2 regions of the Cupriavidus sp. FW216-B1 genome follow, and region 2 is predicted to be linked to the other one. Evidence: predicted binding sites of a transcription regulator. Region 2 holds the regulator's gene; the other holds the start of a gene.
The links. The regulator sigma-54, encoded in region 2, starts transcription at its own class of promoters, with help from an activator protein. The targets are predictions, from matches to a motif close to TGGCANGNAANCTGCTTT.

Region 1: a site for sigma-54 is predicted at 2,209-2,226, ahead of AC3WXD_RS04455 (amidohydrolase/deacetylase family metallohydrolase). Genes of this name have one in related genera too.

The regions. Positions count from the first base shown of each region.
Region 1 covers NZ_JBYTEL010000001.1:1,020,705-1,029,833, reverse strand. The annotation lists gene AC3WXD_RS04470 (LLM class flavin-dependent oxidoreductase) at 1-697, shown strand, start outside; gene AC3WXD_RS04465 (flavin reductase) at 796-1,338, shown strand; gene AC3WXD_RS04460 (MarR family winged helix-turn-helix transcriptional regulator) at 1,373-1,900, opposite strand; gene AC3WXD_RS04455 (amidohydrolase/deacetylase family metallohydrolase) at 2,260-3,522, shown strand; gene AC3WXD_RS04450 (xanthine dehydrogenase family protein molybdopterin-binding subunit) at 3,542-5,932, shown strand; gene AC3WXD_RS04445 (FAD binding domain-containing protein) at 5,929-6,762, shown strand; gene AC3WXD_RS04440 ((2Fe-2S)-binding protein) at 6,759-7,352, shown strand; gene AC3WXD_RS04435 (SRPBCC family protein) at 7,377-8,039, shown strand; gene AC3WXD_RS04430 (oxamate carbamoyltransferase subunit AllG family protein) at 8,057-9,129, shown strand, end outside.
Region 2 covers NZ_JBYTEL010000011.1:67,602-76,730, reverse strand. The annotation lists gene mutY (A/G-specific adenine glycosylase) at 1-512, shown strand, start outside; gene AC3WXD_RS21890 (LON peptidase substrate-binding domain-containing protein) at 593-1,276, opposite strand; gene rapZ (RNase adapter RapZ) at 1,364-2,272, opposite strand; gene AC3WXD_RS21880 (PsiF family protein) at 2,389-2,724, opposite strand; gene hprK (HPr(Ser) kinase/phosphatase) at 2,928-3,899, opposite strand; gene ptsN (PTS IIA-like nitrogen regulatory protein PtsN) at 3,978-4,433, opposite strand; gene hpf (ribosome hibernation-promoting factor, HPF/YfiA family) at 4,852-5,202, opposite strand; gene AC3WXD_RS21860 (RNA polymerase factor sigma-54) at 5,252-6,727, opposite strand; gene lptB (LPS export ABC transporter ATP-binding protein) at 6,861-7,649, opposite strand; gene lptA (lipopolysaccharide transport periplasmic protein LptA) at 7,684-8,328, opposite strand; gene lptC (LPS export ABC transporter periplasmic protein LptC) at 8,421-9,053, opposite strand; gene AC3WXD_RS21840 (KpsF/GutQ family sugar-phosphate isomerase) at 9,069-9,129, opposite strand, start outside.

The DNA of each region.
Region 1 (9,129 bases), on a different contig from region 2:
GCCGCAGGGCCGCCCGGTCATCATCCAGGCGGGCTCGTCCGAGGAAGGCAAGTCCTTCGCCGCGGAAGCCGCCGAGGTGGTGTTCTCGTCGGACCCGACCTTCGAGGAGGCCAGGCAGTTCTACGCCGACGTCAAGGGCCGCATGGCGCGCTTCAACCGCGACACCAGCCAGCTCAAGGTGCTGCCGGGGCTGTCGGTGATGGTCGGCAGCAGCAAGGCCGAGGCCGAGGACAAGTACCGCGAGCTGCAGAGCCTGATCCATCCGGACGTGGGCCGCATGCGGCTCGGCATGGACCTGGAGGCGGACCTGACCGGCCTGCCGGTGGACGAGCCGATCCCCGAGCACGTGATCCCGCAGAAGGCCAACCTGCACCAGGCCTATTTCCGCCAGATCACCGCCATGATCCGCGAGCAGAAGCTCACGCTGCGCCAGATCTACTCCAGCTACGACCGCGGCAAGGTGACGCTGTGCGGCACGCCGGAGCAGATCGTCGACCACATGGAGGAATGGGTGGACGGCGGCGCGGCCGACGGCTTCATGCTGGCCTTCCACGTGATCCCGAACGACACCACCGACTTCGTGCGCAAGGTCGTGCCCGAGCTGCAGCGGCGCGGGCGCTTCCGCAAGCAGTACACGGGCACCACGCTGCGCGAGCACCTCGGCCTGGAGCGGCCCGCGAACCGCTACGCGCGCTAGGCGCGCGCGGGGCGCGCGGCCGTCCCCGCGCGGGGCGCCGGCGCGTGCCGGCGCCCGCCATGATGTCCGCAGTCAGATTCGATCGAAGGGAAAATGTCATGTCCACCGATACCGTACTCACCCCGGCCGCGCAGGCGGGGACACAGGCCGCCGCCAGGGCCGTCACCGTCGCGGCGTTCCGCGACGCGATGGCCGACCTCGGGGCGGCCGTGCACATCGTCACCACGGATGGCCGCGCCGGGCGTGCGGGCTTCACCGCCTCGGCGGTCTGCAGCGTCACCGATTCGCCGCCGAGCGTGCTGGTCTGCATCAACCGCACGTCCTCGGCCTACGCCGCGACCATCGCCAACGGCGCCGTGTGCATCAACACGCTGAGCGCGGACCAGAAGCCGCTGTCGGCGGCGTTCTCGGCCAAGGCGTCGATGGACGAGCGCTTCGCCAGCGGCGAGTGGTCCGGCGCGCCCGGCAGCGCGCCGGCGCTGCGCGGCGCCATCATGTCGATCCATTGCCGCATCGACAGCGCGGTGCAGGTCGGCACGCACGACATCCTGCTGTGCGAGGTCGACCGCATCGAGAGCAACGCGCACGCCGGCATCCTGATCTACTACAACCGCCGCTACCACGACATCGCGCGCGAGTGAGCGCCGCGCGCGGGGCCGCGGCGGGGCAGGGGCCTCAGTCCTGCGGCAGGCGCAGCGGCACCACGTTGTCGGCGTTGTTGGCCTTGACCAGGCGGATCATCAGCAGCATGAAGATGTCGCGCTCGGCCGGCGACAGGTGGTCGATGGTGCGGTCGTGCGCGCGCTGCACCGCGGGCGCCATCTTCCGCAGCAGGCGCTTGCCCTGCGTGGTCAGCTTGACGAGCCGCTGGCGCCGGTCGTGGATGGCCTGCGCGCGGTCGACCAGGCCGCGCGCGTGCAGGCGCGGGATGACCTCGGCCACGCTGGAGCGTTCCAGCCCGATCTCGATCGCGAGCGTGTTCTGGTCGATCTCGCCGAGCGCGTCCAGCGTGCTCAGCAGGCTGTACTGGACCGGCGTGATGTTGAATTCCCCCGCCTCCTCGGCGAACAGGAAGCCGTGGATCTGGTGCATGCGCCGGATCAGGAAGCCGGGGCGCTTGAACAGGGGCGTGCTCGCCTGCAGGACGTCGAGCTCGGCCCGGACCGGATCGGTGATGAATGTCTCGATAGTCGTGGTTGACATGGAATGCTGTAAGCCGAAATTGGGAGCCCGGGTTCTTGTCCGGGACGTGATTCGTCGGATCGGATGGCGCAGGCCGCGCTGTCCGCGCCGGTGCGCCGTGCCACTGCCGAAAAGCAAAATCCGGGCCGCTTGGTGCCGTACATGGTACTGCATGCGCTCGCCAGCAACCCCGCCGCGGGCATCAAAAAGGTGCGCCCGCGCCGGTGCGCCCCACAACTTGGTGCAGCGCGCACGCCAGAGATGCGGGGTATAACCCGCATCAAACCGTTTTTCCCGAGAATCTCCGCGGATGCCGGCCCTGCGTTTATCGGCACGGTATTTGCGGTACACCACACATCTTGTCACCGGAACCGCATCTCATGCCTCAAATTCTGCTCAAGGGTGGCCGCGTCATCGATCCGGCCGCGGCGCTCGACGCCACGCTCGACATCCTCGTCGACGGCAACACCATCGCCGCCATCGGGCCGGACCTCGCCGCGCAGGCGCCGTTCGCCGACGTCATCGACTGCGCTGGCCAACTGGTGCTGCCCGGGCTCATCGACACCCACGGCCACGTGTACCAGTACGTGACCGGGCGCTTCGGCCTGAACGCCGACCATTGCGGCGTGCAGTCAGGCGTGACCACCATCATCGACCAGGGCGGCGCGAGCTGCATCACGCTGCCGGGCTTCCGGCGCTTCGTCGCCGAGCCGGCCGCCACGCGCGTGCTGTCGTACATCTCCGCCTACCTGGTGGGCGGGCTGGAGGGACACTACTATCCCGACCTCTACAACCCCGCCTGCCTCGACGCGGCGGCCACCGTCAAGAGCGCGCTGGCCAACCCGGACCTGGTCAAGGGCGTCAAGGCGCATGCCGAGATCGGCGGTTTCGCGCGCTGGGGCCTGGACGTCATGCGCATCGCCTCGCGCATCGGGCGCGACGCCGCGCTGCCGGTCTACATCCACTTCGGCCAGCTGTGGCCCAAGCCCGAGCAGGGCGGGCGCGAGGTGAACCCGGACTCGATCTTCAACCAGGTGGTGGACATGCTCAAGCCGGGCGACATCCTGGCGCACCCGTTCAGCCGCCATCCGGGCGGCTTCGTCGAGGAAAACGGCCGCCTGCACCCGCTGGTGCACGAGGCGGTGGCGCGCGGGCTCAAGATCGACGTGGGCCACGGCTCGCATTTCAGCTTCAAGACGGCACGCATCGTGCTTGATGCCGGTGTCATTCCCGATACGCTTGGCGCCGACATGCACGGCTACAACACGCACGTTCCCGCTCCCGCCGGCACGCCGGACAGCCACCCGGACGAGGAGCATTCCTTCCTCGGCCGCACCCAGTTCAGCCTGGTCAGCGCGATGAGCAGCATGCTCGCGCTCGGCCTGCCGCTGAACCACGTGGTGGCGATGGCGACCGCCAACGCGGCGCGCATGGCCGGCATGGAAGGCGAGATCGGCACGCTCAAGGTGGGCGGCGCCGCCGACATCAGCGTGCTCGACGACCGCCGCGGCCGCTGGGTGCTGGAAGACAACGAAGGCACGCAACTGGTGACGGACCGCATGCTGTCGCCGCTGTTCTGCCTGCGCGACGGCATCCGCCACGACGCCACTTCGCCGACGCTGCCGCTGGCACGCGCGGCCTGACCGAGCAAGGAGAGAGCCGATGAACCGGCAAGGCAAGGCGAAGGCCCACGACGGGCCGCAGGGCATCGGCGCGTCGCTGCCGCGCAAGGAAGACGAGCGCTTCATGCGCGGGCGCGGCGAGTACGTGGGCAACATCCGCATGGTGGGCATGCTCGACGTGGCCTTCGTGCGCAGCCCGGTCGCGCACGGCCACATCGTCGGCATCGAGAAGCCGGCCGGCTTCGAGCACGCGGTGTACACCATCGCGGATCTCGACGGCGTGGCGCCCATCGTCGCCAATTCGGGGCTGCCCGGCTTCAAGCCCTCGGAGCAGCCGGTGCTGGCGCAGGGCAAGGTGCGCCAGGTCGGCGAGACCATCGCCATGTGCGTGGCGGCCACGCGCGCGGCGGCCGAGGACATCGCCGCGCAGGTCTTCGTGGATTTCGAGGAACTGCCCGCGGTGGTCGACATGCTGGCCGCGCGCAGCGCGCCCCCGGCGCTGGTGCACGAGCACTGGGGCGACAACGTGTTCCTCGAGGCGTTCGTCGACGCGCATCCCGAGGTGGACCTCGAGGCCATCCGCCGCGACGCGCCGATCCGCGTGCGCCGCCGGCTGCGCACCGCGCGCCAGAGCATGGCGCCGATGGAAGGGCGCGGCGTGGTGGCGCACTGGGACAAGCGCCTGTCGCAACTGATCGTGCACACCTCGGCGCAGATGCCGCACATCACGCGCACGGGCCTGGCCCACTGCCTGGGCCTGGACGAGGGGCAGGTGCGCGTGATCGCGCCGGACGTCGGCGGCGGCTTCGGCTACAAGGGCATCCTGCTGCCGGAGGAAGTCTGCTGCGGCTGGCTGGCCATGCGGCTGGAAAAGCCGGTGCGCTGGATCGAGGACCGCCGCGAGCAACTGACGGCCAACGCCAATTGCCGCGAGCACGCCTACGACATCGCCGCCTACGCCGACCGCGACGGCCGCCTGCTGGCGGTGGAATGCGAGGCGCACGTGGACTCGGGCGCCTATTCGTCCTACCCGTTCTCGGCCTGCCTGGAGGCCGCGCAGGTCGGCAGCATCCTGCCGGGGCCGTACAAGATGGAGCGCTACCGCTGCCGCACGTGGTCGGTGGCCACCAACAAGCCGCCCATCCTGCCGTACCGCGGGGTGGCGCGCACCGGGGTCTGCTACGCCATCGAGACCATGATGGACGCGATCGCCGTGCAGGCCGGCATCGAGCCTTACGAAGTGCGGCTGCGCAACCTCGTGCAGCCGCACGAGATGCCCTACGACAACATCACCAACAAGCATTTCGACAGCGGCGACTATCCCGAGGCGGTGCGGCGCGCCATGCGCGCCATCGACCTGCCCGCGGTGCGCGCGCGCCAGCAGCGCGGCGAGGCCGACGGCAGGCGCATCGGCTTCGGCATGGCGGTGTTCTGCGAGCAGGGCGCGCACGGCACCTCGGTCTACCACGGCTGGGGCATCCCGATGGTGCCCGGCTACGAGCCGGCCGTGATCCGGCTGACGCCGGACGGCGTGCTCGAAGTGCGCGCCGGCGTGCACTCGCACGGGCAGAGCATGGAGACCACGCTGGCGCAGATCGCCCACGAGGTGCTCGGCATCGACACCGGGCGCGTGCGCATCGTGCTGGGCGACACCGGTGTCACGCCGTATTCCACCGGCACCTGGGGCTCGCGCTCGATCGTCATGGCGGGCGGCGCGGTGGGCCAGGCGGCCAAGGAACTCAGGCAGCGCCTGCTCAAGATCGGCGCGTGGCTGCTCGGCGCGGCGCCGCAGGACGTGCGCTGGGAGGATGGCGCGGTGGTGGGCGCCGGCGGGCGGCGCACGCTGGCGGAAATCGCGCGCACCTGGTATCTGGCGCCGCAGTTGCTGCCGCCTGACGTGGACCCGCGCGGCCTGGAGGTGTCCACCTCCTACCAGGCGCGGCGCGACACCGGCACCTTCAGCTACGCCTGCCACGCGGTGGTGGTGGCGGTGGATACCGAACTGGGCCACACCGAGATCCTCGACTACGCGATCGTCGAGGACGGCGGCGTGCTGATCAACCCGATGGTGGTCGACGGACAGGTGTTCGGCGGCGCCGCGCAGGGCATCGGCACGGCGCTGTATGAAGCCATGCCGTACAGCGCGGACGGCCAGCCGCTCGCTTCGACGCTGGCCGACTACATGCTGCCGGGCGCCACCGAGGTGCCGGCCATCCGGATCGAACACATGGAAACACCCGCGCCTTACACCGAATTCGGCCAGAAGGGCATCGGCGAGAGCGGTGCCATCGGCTCGCCGGCGGCCATCGCCAACGCCGTCAACGATGCGCTGCGCGCGCTTGGCGCCGAGGTGCTGGAGCTGCCGGTATCGCCGCGCGTGGTGGTCGAGGCGCTCAGCCGTGCCCGCGCCGCGGCGGGAGTCGCAGCATGAAGCCGCCGGTATTCGACTACGCCCGCCCGCTGACCTGCGCGGATGCGTTCGCCCATCCCGACCTGGCCGACGGCATGGCCAAGTTCGCGGCCGGCTGCCAGTCGCTCGGGCCGATGATGAACCTGCGCCTGGCCCAGCCCGGCATGCTGGTGGACCTGCGCGCCATTGCCGCGCTGCGCGAATGCGGCGCGCAGGGCGACGCGGCCGTGCTCGGCGCGTGCATCACCCATGCCGAGATCGAGGACGGCAAGGTCGACGACGGCACGCAGGGGCTGATGCCCCACGTGGCGCGCGGCATCGCCTACCGCGCGGTGCGCAACCGCGGCACGCTGGGCGGCAGCCTGGCCCATGCCGACCCCGCCGCCGACTGGATCAACACCATGTGCGCGCTCGACGCCGAGTTCCTGGTCAGCGGCCCGCGCGGCGCGCGCACGGTGGCCAGCGCCGACTGGATGCTCGGGGCCTTCACCACCGCGCTGGAAGGCGACGAGATCCTGACCGGCGTGCGCTACCGGCGGTTGTCGCCGGCGGCGCGCTGGGCCTACTACAAGTTCAACCGCAAGCCCGGCGAATTCGCCGAGGCGATCGCCATCGTGATCGACGATCCGGCCGCCGGCACGTGCCGCGCGGTGATCGGCGCCATCGACGGCGCGCCGCACCGGATCGACGACGCGCGCGCGCTGCTCGCGCCGGGCGCCGATGCCGGCTTGCCCGGGCGCCACGTCGAGGCCGCCGGGCTGGACGCGGACAGCTATGAATTCCAGGTGCACCGCGTGGCGCTCGAGCGCGCCATCGCCATCGTGCAGCGCCACGGCAGGAACCCGCTATGAACGACCTCACCGATCTTTCCGACCTCACCGACCCCGCTGCCTCTGGCGGCCACGACGCCGTGACCGTGCCCGTGATCGAGCACGCCATCGAGCTGACCGTCAACCGCGCCCGCGTGCGGGCCACGGTGGAGCCGCGCACCAGCCTGGCCGATTTCCTGCGCGAGCAGCAGATGCTGTGCGGCACCAACATCGGCTGCGAGCAGGGTGTGTGCGGCGCCTGCACGCTGCTGGTCGACGGCGCGCCGGCGCGCTCCTGCATCACGCCGGCGGTGGCCTGCGCCGGCGCGAGCGTGCAGAGCATCGAAGGCTTCGACGACGATCCCGCCATGCGCGAGCTGCGCGAGGCCTTCCGCGCCGAGCACGCGCTGCAATGCGGCTACTGCACGCCCGGCATGCTGATGACCGCGCGCGACATCGTGACCCGGCTGCCCGATGCCGACGACGCGCGCGTGCGGCTGGAGCTGTCCGGCAACCTGTGCCGCTGCACCGGCTACGTCGGCATCGTGCGGGCCATCCGGCGCGTGCTGGAGGCGCGCCGCGCGCGTGCCGCCGCGCCGGCCGCGCCGGCTGTGCTACTCGCCGGCGCCTGATTCAGGAATTCACAGGGAACCATGATGGAAATCGAACAAAGCTTCACCGTGCCATACCCGCGCGCCAGCGTGTGGGCCTGCTTCCATGACGCGCCGGGCGTGGTCGGCTGCCTGCCCGGCGCGTCGCTGCTCGCGCCGCCCGAGGGCGGCCTGCTCAAGCTGGCGATGGCGGTCAAGCTGGGCCCGATTGCCGCCTCGTTCAGCGGCGACGGCGAGATGCGGCTCGACGAAGACGCCTTCCGCGGCAGCGTCAGCGGCGGCGGCGTCGACCGCAAGAGCGCCTCGCGCGTCAGGGGCGTGGCGGCCTTCGCGCTGGAAGAGGCGGCGCCGGGCCAGACGCGCGTCGACGTGAAGGTCGACTACACGATCGCCGGCAGCCTCGCGCAGTTCTCGCGCGGCGGCCTGGTGAAGGACCTCGCCACGCGCATGACCGAGGCCTTCGCCGCCAACCTCAAGGCCAGGCTCGACGCCAGCGCGCCGGCGGCGGCCCCCGCGCCGGCGGCGCCCGTGCCCGCCGGCGACGCATCGCTGGCCGCGGCCAGCGTGCCGGCGCCGGCGCCCATGTCCGCGCCCGCCGCGGCCGCGCGCCAGCCGATGCCCGCCAACGCGCCGCTCAACCTCGGCAACCTGTTCTGGAAGATCCTGTGGGCACGGCTGCGCGGCCTGTTCGGCGCGGGAAGCCGCTGATGATGCCCGCGACATCGATGCCGGACACATCCGCCGCGGCCGGCCGCGCCAACGACGCCGCGCTGCAACGGCTTTACGCCGTGCGGCCCCAGTGGCAGGGCGTGCGCAGCGCGCGCGACGCCGTCGGCCTGCCGGACCGCACGCTGCTGCACGCCGGGCCGCCGTTCGCCGACCCGCGCGCGCCGTCGGCGCCGGTGCTGTCGTCGGCGGTGCTGTGCTGCCTGTACGAAGGCTGGGCGGACACCGAAGCCGGGGCCGAGGCGCTGATCGCATCCGGCGCGGTGACGCTGGCCAGCGCGCAGTCGTTCGACGTGGTGACGCCGCTGGCCGCGGTCATCTCGCCGCGCACCGCGCTGGTGGAAGTGGCCGACGCCGGCAACCCCGCCAATCGCGCGTGGTCGCTGCTGGGCAGCGGCGCGGGGCCGCAGATCCGCTTCGGCAGCCGCGATCCGGCCGTGCTGGCGCGCCTCGGCTGGCGCGACGACGTGCTGGCGCCGGCGCTGGCGGCGACGCTGGCGCGCTGCCCGGTCGACCTGATCCCGCTGGCCCGCCACGGCGTGGACGGCGGCGACGACCTGCACGCGCGCACCGCGAGCGCCACCGCCGCGCTGATCCGGCACCTGGCGCCGCGCGTGCACGACGAGGAGGTCATGGCGGTGCTGGCGCGCACGCCGCTGTTCTTCCTCACGTTGTGGATGGCGGCCTGCCACACCATGACGGCGGCGGCGGCGCACGGCGCCGCGCCCGAGGCCACGCTGGTGGTGGCGCTGGCCGGCAACGGCAGCGAGGTCGGCGTGCGGCTGGCGGGCCGCGCGTCGCGCTGGTTCACCGCGCGCGCGGACGCGCCGGACGGCCCGCGCCTCGACGCGGCCTGCACCGTGGCCGCCGCGCCGATGACCGGCGACAGCGGCGTCATCGATGCCGCCGGTTTCGGCGCGCAGGCGCTGGCGCTGGCGCCCGAGCCGGCGGCGGCGTTCTCGGCGTGGCTGCCGCCGCGCTGGCAGGAGAGCCAGGCGCGCCTGTACGCGGGCCGGCATCCGGCCTTCGCCGACCTGCGCTGCGGGCTGGATGCCGCGCGCGTGGCGGCCGG
Region 2 (9,129 bases):
AGCCCGCCTGCCTGGGTAGCGCCGCGGCCTGTCCGCTGTCCGCCGACTGCGTGGCGCGCCGCGACGGCCTTACCGCCGCGCTGCCCACGCCCAAGCCGCGCGCCGCCATCCCCGAGCGCAGCACCGTGATGCTGCTGCTGCGGCGCGGCCGCGAGATCCTGCTCGCGCTGCGCCCCGACAGCGGCATCTGGGGCGGCCTGTGGAGCCTGCCCGAGATGCCGGTCGACACCGTGCCCTTCGACGCCGAGCAGGCCGAGGACGCCGCGCTCGAACGCGCCCGCGCGTTCGGCACGCCCGGCCGCGCCGAACTGGTCGGCGAGCTCACCCACGTCTTCACCCACTTCCGTCTGCTGATCCGCGCCATCCGCGTGGACATGACCGCGCTGGCCATGCGCGACGGCGGCGATGGCCCCGCGCTGCGCTGGATCTCGCTGGACGACCTGGATGAAGTCGGCACGCCAGCGCCGGTGCGCAAGCTGCTCGAAACGCAAGCGCAAAGCGGCCTGTTCTGATGGTTTGATCAGCGCCCCGAAGGTGCGAAGAAATCGCGGCGCCTGCCACGGCCCGCGCAGCAGATTTATTCGCGCCTTCGCTACAGGATGTGGTGTTGGTGCATGTACTTGTGGACGATCTCGATCCGCATCCCCGCGTCCGGCAGCGCCATCAGCATCTGCTTGGCCTTGAGCGGCACCGGCAGCAGCTCGCACAGGCGGTTCGCCACCCAGCTCGGGTCGTCCCACAGGAAGGGCTCGCAGAAAGGCAGCTTGCCCGGGTGCTCGGCATGCAGCGCGCCGACGATGCGGCGTAGCACGGCCAGGCATTCGCCCAGCAGTTCCAGCTTGCAGTCGATGATGTCCGGCGGCAGCAGCCTGGCCTGCCCGACCAGCAGGCCGTTGTCGCGCACGGTGTAGCTGAGCAGCTCGAAGCGCTGCCGGCCGCGCGTGCTGATCAGCAGCACGCCGAGCTGCTCCATGTTGCAGTCGATGATGTCGGCCAGGCAGCCGACGGTTTCCGGCACGGTGGGCTCGTCGGGGCGGGCCACCTCGCTGCCGCTGGCGATCAGGCACACGCCGAACGGCGCGCGGTCGCGCATGCAGGCGCGCACCATGTCGACGTAGCGCGCCTCGAACACGCGCAGCGGCAGCAGGCCGTCGGGGAACAGCACGGTGTTCAGCGGGAACAGCGGCAGGCTATCCAGCGTGGGCGGCGCCGATGTGGCGGACAGGGAAGGCGAGGCGGATGGGCCGGGTGCGGCGGGCGTGGCGCGTGAGGACATGCTGAGCCAGCAAAGGTTGCGGGCGGGCAGCGGTGCCGGGCACCGGCTGCCGGGGCCGGGCCGCGAAGGCGGGCGCGGCAGCGTGTATCAGCCGCCCGGCGCGAGCTCGCGGTGTCTCACCAGCACATTACCATGCGCGCGGAAATAGTTGGCAAGTCTTTCGGCGATGTAGACCGAACGGTGCTGGCCGCCGGTGCAGCCGATGGCCACGGTCAGGTAGCTGCGGTTGTCGGCGATGAAACTCGGCAGCCACTTTTCGACGTAGGCGCGGATGTCCTCGGCCATCGCCAGCACCATCGGCTGGCTCTGCAGGAAGTCGATCACCGGCGCGTCGCGCCCGGTCAGCGGGCGCAGGGCGAGGTCGTAGTACGGATTGGGCAGCGAGCGCACGTCGAACACCATGTCCGCGTCGCTGGGCACGCCGTGCTTGAAGCCGAACGACTCGAACAGCAGCGTGAGCTGCAGGCCGTCTTCGCGCACGAATTCCTTGATCCAGGCGCGCAGCGTGTTGGTGCGCACGTTGCTGGTGTCGATGCGGTGCGCGGCCTCGGCCAGCGGGCTGAGCAGCTCGCGCTCCATCTCGATCGCCTCGACCAGCGAGGTGTCGTTGAGCGGCGCGGCAGCGGCGACATTGTCTGCATTGTTCTCGCCGGCCGCGCCGGGCTTCTCCGTGCGCATGGACAGCGGGTGGCGCCGCCGCGTCTCCGAGTAGCGCTGCACCAGCGCGTCGGTATTGGCGGTCAGGAACACCACGCGGACCTGGTGCTCGGCCGCGAGGTCGCGCAGCGTGCCCGGCAGCTGGTCGAGCGATTCGCGGCTGCGGATGTCGGTGGCGACGCCCAGGTGCGTGTAGCCCTGGGACGCGAGATAGCGCGCCAGTTCGGGGATGAACTGCGCTGGCAGGTTGTCGACGCAGTAGTAGCCCGCGTCTTCCAGTACGTTCAGGGCGACCGACTTGCCGGAGCCGGAAATTCCGGTGATAAGTATGATGCGCATAGCGTCACAAGCATAACATCAGGGGAATGACGCCGTCATGACGGCGCGGGCGCCAAGAAAAATGGCGAACCGGGGTTCGCCATTCGACTGCGTGCCTTGCCGCAAGGGCGGCCCTTTTACTTGGACAGGCAATCCTTCATGAAGGCCTTGCGCTCGTCGCCCTTCTTGCCGGTGGCGTCCTTGTTGCACGCCTTCATCTTTTCCTGCTGGCTGTTGCCGGGCGCCGCCGCCGGCTTGTTCGACAGGCAGCCCTTCATGAAGGTCTTGCGCTCGTCGCCCTTCTTGCCGGAAGCCTGGGTGTTGCAGGCCTTCATCTTGTCCTGCTGGGTGTTGGCGGCTGCGGGTGCCGCCGCGGGGGCGGCGGGTGCGGCGGGGGCCGCAGCCGTCTGGGCAAACGCCACGCTGGCGAACAGCGGGGCTACCAGCGCGCACATCGCGATCATCTTCTTCATGCTTGCTCTCCTGGCTGTGGAAAACGTCATGGCCGCCGGCCTGTCGGCGCGGCGGCTCGGGGTGGGCTCGATGCCCATTACAGCACAAAACGGACGATGTCCCAAAGCCGTTGACGGCCTGGACCCGCAAGCAATGTAAGCAAATGAAAAACCGCGCGGGGCGGGCGCGCTTTCTGCGCGCGCGCGCCCGCGCTCCCGGCGCTTCAGAGCAGCCGGCCCTGGCCGCGCGCGACCACGTCGGCCTGCATCGCCGCGCGCTGGCGGTCCATGAAGTCGCGCAGCGTGTCGATGCCGCGCAGGCGCAGGATGGTGTTGCGCACGGCGGCCTCGACCAGCACGGCGAGGTTGCGGCCGGCCGCCACCTGGATCTTGACCATGTGGATCGGCAGGCCGAGCACGTCGAGGTATTGCGAATCGAGCGGCAGGCGCTCGAACTCGCCGTCGTTGCGGCGCACGAGCTGCACCACCAGCTTCATCTTCATCTTCCGGCGCACCGCGGTCTCGCCGAAGATGGTCTTGATGTCGAGCAGGCCCAGTCCGCGCACCTCGAGCAGGTTCTGCAGCAGCGGCGGGCAGCGGCCTTCGATGAAGTCCGGCCCCAGGCGCACGAAGTCCACCGCGTCGTCGGCCACCAGCCCGTGTCCGCGCGAGATCAGTTCCAGGCCGAGCTCGCTCTTGCCCAGGCCCGACTCGCCCATGATCAGCACGCCCATGCCGAGGATGTCGAGGAACACGCCGTGCATGGTCACGCGCGGCGCGGAGATCCGCGAGAGATAGAGCCGCAGGTGGTCGATCACCGCGGCCGAGGACACCGGCGTGGTGAACAGCGGCGTGGACGAGCGCGTGCAGCGCAGTTCCAGGTCGGGCGGCGGCTCCATGCCGTCGGCGATCACCAGGAACGGCGGCTCGAGCAGGATCAGCTCGCCCATCTGGCGCTTGCGCATCTCGTCGTCGAGGCGCTGGTAGTAGGTGATCTCCGGCTTGCCGAGCACCTGGATCCGGTTCGGGTGGATCAGGTTCAGGTGGCCGACGAGGTCGGCGGCGGAGGTGGCTTCGCGCGCGAACTCGACGTCGAAGGCGCGGTCCGCGCCTTCCAGCCCAGCAACCCAGGAGAGTTTGATGTCGGCTGCGTTGTCGTCGAAGATCGACTGCGAGGTGACGCCAGTGAGTTCCATGCGGCTACTTTCGGGGGACGGGCTTTCAGGCCGGGCGGGCCGTCGCCCGGCGTGCCGGGTGGCGGCTGCCCAGGCGGGTCAGGGATGCCATTGCGTCAGCAACTGGTGCACGGCATCGGAAGTGGGCAGGGTGGCGAGTCCTTCGCGCATTTCGCGGTCGGACAGCAGCTGGGCGATCTCGGAGAGGATTTCCAGGTGTTGCTGGGTGGCCTGCTCGGGCACCAGCAGGAAGATCAGCAGCGATACCGGCTTGCCGTCCGGCGACTCGAACGGGATCGGCTCGGCCAGGCGCATGAAGCCGGCCAGCGGCTGCTTCAGGCCCTTGATGCGGCCGTGCGGAATGGCCACGCCGGCGCCGAGGCCGGTCGAGCCCAGCGATTCGCGGGCAAACAGGTTGTCGGTCACGGTGGCGCGCGCTACGCCGTGGTTGTTCTCGAAGAGGAGCCCGGCCTGTTCGAACACCCGCTTCTTGCTGGTGACGCTGACGTCGAGGTTGATGTTGCCGGGTGGCAGCAATTTAGCCAAACGATTCATGTGGAATGCGCAGGTTTTTCTAGTAAGCAGGCCCGGGGCCGGCAGGGGGGCGCGCCAGGCAAAAAGGGGATGAAAAGGCCGGTGCCGGCTCATACCCGCATTGCACCGGTTGTCCCATGCCGGTGTCGGGCGTCTGGCCATTATAGAGCAGGCCCGCCCCCGCCTTGTGCATCGCAATAGCCCGTGCGCGGAAGCGGTGCCGCGCGCATGCCCGGAATCGCTGAACCACCGTTCATGTATTGCGCAGCATACACCGGCGGCGGGGCGTTGCGGAATCCCCTTGTGGCATTGCGCAACGGCCGCCGGCGCGAGGGTGGACACGAAAGCGGACGGCGCAAAAAAGCCGCGCAACGGGCGCGGCTTGTTCTGGTTCAAGGGACTGACACCGGCGGCCCCCTTGGCGGGCCGCCAGGCACGGTCATTGCTGCATCTGCGATGCGGCCATCTGGTACTTGACCGCGTCGCGGTCGTGGCTCTGCACGCGATCCTTGTGGCGAATCACCTGCCGGTCGAGCTTGTCGACCAGTGCGTCGATGGCGGCATACAGGTCTTCGTGATGCGCCTCGACAAAGATGTCCTTGCCCTTGAGATGTAGATTGATTTCCGCATACTGCCGCCGGTCCTTTTCTTTTGTATTGTCGACAGAGAGCAGCACGCTTACGCCAATGACTTGATCGAAATGCCTGACGATACGCTCCAGTTTCGTTTCCACGTACTCACGCAGCGGGGGCGTGATGTCCAAGTGGTGTCCACTGATCTTGAAGTTCATAGCGTTTCTCCTTCTGAAAGAGCCACACCAGGCAGGCGGTGCGGCTCGGCTACAAAGTCTTGCGGAGATTGACGGCAGGGATTTTCAGCGCTTCACGGTATTTGGCCACGGTTCGCCGGGCCACCACGAAGCCTTGCTCGCCGAGCAGTTCGGCGATCCTGCTGTCCGACAGGGGGTTCCTGGGGTCTTCGGCTCCTATGAGTTGCTTGATCAACGCCCTGATTGCCGTTGATGAGGCCGCGCCGCCGGTTTCCGTGGATACGTGACTGCCGAAGAAGTACTTCAGCTCGAAAGTCCCCATCGGCGTTGCCATGTATTTATTGGTTGTCACCCGAGAGATGGTGGACTCGTGTAAACCCAGTGTATCGGCAATCTCCCGCAAAACCAAGGGGCGCATCGCAATTTCCCCGTGGGTGAAGAAGTTCTTTTGACGTTCGACAATCGCTTGTGCGACGCGCAATATGGTGTCGAAGCGCTGCTGGATATTCTTGATGAGCCAGCGCGCTTCCTGCAGCTTCTGCTGCAGCCCGGCCGCGCCGGAGTCGCCTTTTGCGCCGCGCAGGATCTGCGCGTACATGTCGTTGATGCGTAGCCGCGGCATCACATCCGGGTTGAGCTGCGCGATCCAGCCGCCGCTCATTTTCCGCACGAACACGTCGGGCACGACGAAGTCGGCCTCGGGGCGGCTGTAGGCATGGCCGGGGTAGGGCGCGAGCGAGCGGATCAGCTCGTGCGCGGCCTTGAGGTCGGCCTCGTCGACCTGCAGCGCCTTCTTCAGGCGCGTGTAGTCGCGCACCGCGAGCAGCTCGAGATGGCTGGTGACGATGGTCAGGGCCAGCTCGCGCTGCGGATGCTTGAGCCGGCGCAGCTGCAGCGCCAGGCATTCGGCAGCGTTGCGCGCGCCCACGCCGGCGGGGTCGAAGCTCTGCAGCAGCGTGAGGATGGCGTGCACCTCGTCGAGCTCGAATTCGAGCTCCTCGGGCAGCTCCGTGCAGATTTCCTCGAGCGAGGCGCTCAGGTAGCCGTCGTCGTCGAGCGACTCGATCAGGAAGATGGCCAGGCCCTTGTCGCGCATGGAGATCTTCAGCGGGGCGAGCTGCTCCATCAGGTGCTCGCGCAGCGTGGGCTCCGCGTCGCGCAACTGCATCGGGGTCTTTTCGTCCTCGTCGCCCTGCGGGCGGCGGGCGAAGTCGTCCAGGCTCCAGTCGTTGCCGTAGTCCTCGCCGCTGTCGCTGTAGCTGTCCTCGCTGTCGGCGGCGCCGTCGGCGCGGTTCTCGCTGGTGCCCTGGCCGTCGGCGGGGGCCGGCGCGGGCGCGCTCTGCAGGTTGACCGAGCCGTCGGCGGCCACGCGCAGCGGGCTTTCGATCCAGTCGTTCTCGCGTTCGAGCAGCGGATTCTCGGTCAGGGCCTGTTCCACTTCCTGCTGCAGTTCGAGCGTGGACAGTTGCAGCAGGCGGATCGACTGCTGGAGTTGCGGCGTGAGCGCGAGATGTTGCGAGAGGCGGAGCTGTAGCGACGGTTTCATGCGAGCTATTTTATGCCCAACTTCCGTACTGGTGGAACGGAAATTGCTATCGCTGGCGTCGCCGTGATCGTTTGCGGGGCGAAAGGCGGCATGAACGCCGCCTCGCGGGTGTCCCCGCGTGCCCCTCCCGCGGCTACATGCGGAAGTTCTCGCCCAGGTAGACCTTGCGCACCGACTCGTTGGCGATGATGTCTTCCGGCTGCCCGGACGCCAGCACCGTGCCTTCGCTGATGATGTAGGCGTGGTCGCAGATGCCCAGCGTCTCGCGCACGTTGTGGTCGGTGATCAGCACGCCGATGTTGCGCGCCTTGAGGAAGCTGACGATGCGCTGGATCTCGCCCACCGCGATCGGGTCCACGCCGGCGAACGGTTCGTCGAGCAGGATGAAGCGCGGCGCGGAGGCCAGCGCGCGCGCGATTTCCACGCGGCGGCGCTCGCCGCCCGACAGCGACAGCGCCGGGTTGTCGCGCAGGTGGGCGATCTGCAGGTCGTCGAGCAGGGTGTCCAGGCGCCGCTCGATCTCGGCCTTGGCCAGCGGCTTGCCGTCGTGGACCTGCAATTCCAGCACGGCGCGGATGTTCTCCTGCACGTTGAGCTTGCGGAACACCGACGCTTCCTGCGGCAGGTAGGACAGGCCCATGCGGGCGCGCTCGTGGATGGCCAGGCCGCTGATGTGCTTGTCGTCGAGCACGATGTCGCCCTCGTCCAGCGCCACCAGCCCGACGATCATGTAGAACGAGGTGGTCTTGCCCGCGCCGTTGGGGCCGAGCAGGCCCACCACCTCGCCGCTCTTCACGTCGAGCGACACGTCCTTGACCACCGTGCGCGAGCCGTAGCGCTTCTTCAGGTGGCGCACGACGAGCGTGCTGCTTTCGGTCAGGACGTTGGTCGCGGACGACGGTTCGGTCAAGGTAGCGGTCATGAAGGCGTGAATCCGTGGGTCGGCTGCGGCGGGGTCAGGGGGCGGCGGGGGCCGGCGCGGGCTTGAGCGGCAGCGCGCTGGCGGCGGCGCCGCTGGCGGGCTGCTCCTGGCGCGGCGACAGCACCGCGCGCACGCGCCCGGACGGGCTGCCCGCGGTGGCGTTGTCGGTGCCGCCGGTGGCCGTGTAGAACTCGTTGCGGCTGTCGTAGGTGATCACCGCGCCGCGGATCTCGTCGATCAGCTTGGCGCCGGCCAGGCGCGCCATGCGGGCGTGGCCGATCAGCTTGGACAGGTCCTGCTTGCCGTCGGACTCGATGCGGTCGCCCCAGCCGTCGATGTATTCGTCGACGTTGTCGCGCTTCTGGCGGATGTAGGCCTGCTTGCCGCCCTTGGAGGTGGCCACCGCGTACTGGTAGCCCTCGGGGTCGGTGCGCACTTCCGCCGCGTCCGACTTCAGCACCATCGTGCCCTTGGTCAGCACCACGTTGCCGGTCAGTACGTACACCTGCTTGACGTCGTCGTAGCTGGCGTTGTCGGCCTCCAGCACCAGCGGCTTGTCGCGGTCGGCCTTCTCGGCGCGGGCCGGCGCGGCCAGCGCCAGGCCGAGGAGGGCCGCGGCCGTCATCAGGGCAGCCGTGCCGCGGCGGCGACAGGACGATGTCGTCAGGAATGGATTCATATTGGCGTGGTGGCGGTTGGCGCGGACGGCTGTGGCCCGCGGGCGGCTTCGTTTCTCTGGCGGTTTCCGGGTGGGGCCACGTCAGGCCCTGCTCACGGCCTGGCCGCGGGGCTGGCCGGCGGCGGGACCGTGATGATGGTGCCGTGTACGTTACCCAGCAATTGTACTTCGCGGGTGACGTTGTTGAAGACGAGCCCGTTGGCGGTCATCACGGAAGGCCCGCGCGTGAGCTTGACGGCCTTGTCGGTCTTGACGATGTCGTCGTTGACCAGCACCTGGAAATACTCGGAGGCGGCCGTCATGGGCGGGTCCTTGGACGGGTCGGGCCCCTGCGCGCGCACGATCAGGGCGTTGCCGAACAGGTCCACCACCGAGCCCTCGGCGTTCATGGTGCCGCGGTCGGCATGGCCCGTGACCGGCGGGCGGCCGATCTCGTAGGCGCGCATGGCCGGCCTGGTCACTTCGTAGGTCTGGTCGTCGGCGAAGTGGATCATCTTGTCGCCGGTGAAGCGCATCTTGGTGTTGCCGTCCTCGGCCAGCTCGGTGGCCGAGAAGCGGACCATGTAGTAGTCCGGCTCGTGCTTGGCGCCGACCGGCCCGGCGGGCGCCTCGCGCGGCGAATTGACCTGCACCAGCCAGAACGTGCTGCCGGCCACCAGCGCCATCAGCAGCAGGGGCAGCAGCCGCATGCCGAGCCGGCCGAGGGAGGACAGGAATTCCCGCATGTGTCGTGGCCGGCCTCAGATGACCTTGGCGCGGGTCAGGTCGTGGATGTGCAGCGCGCCCACCAGGCGGCCGTCG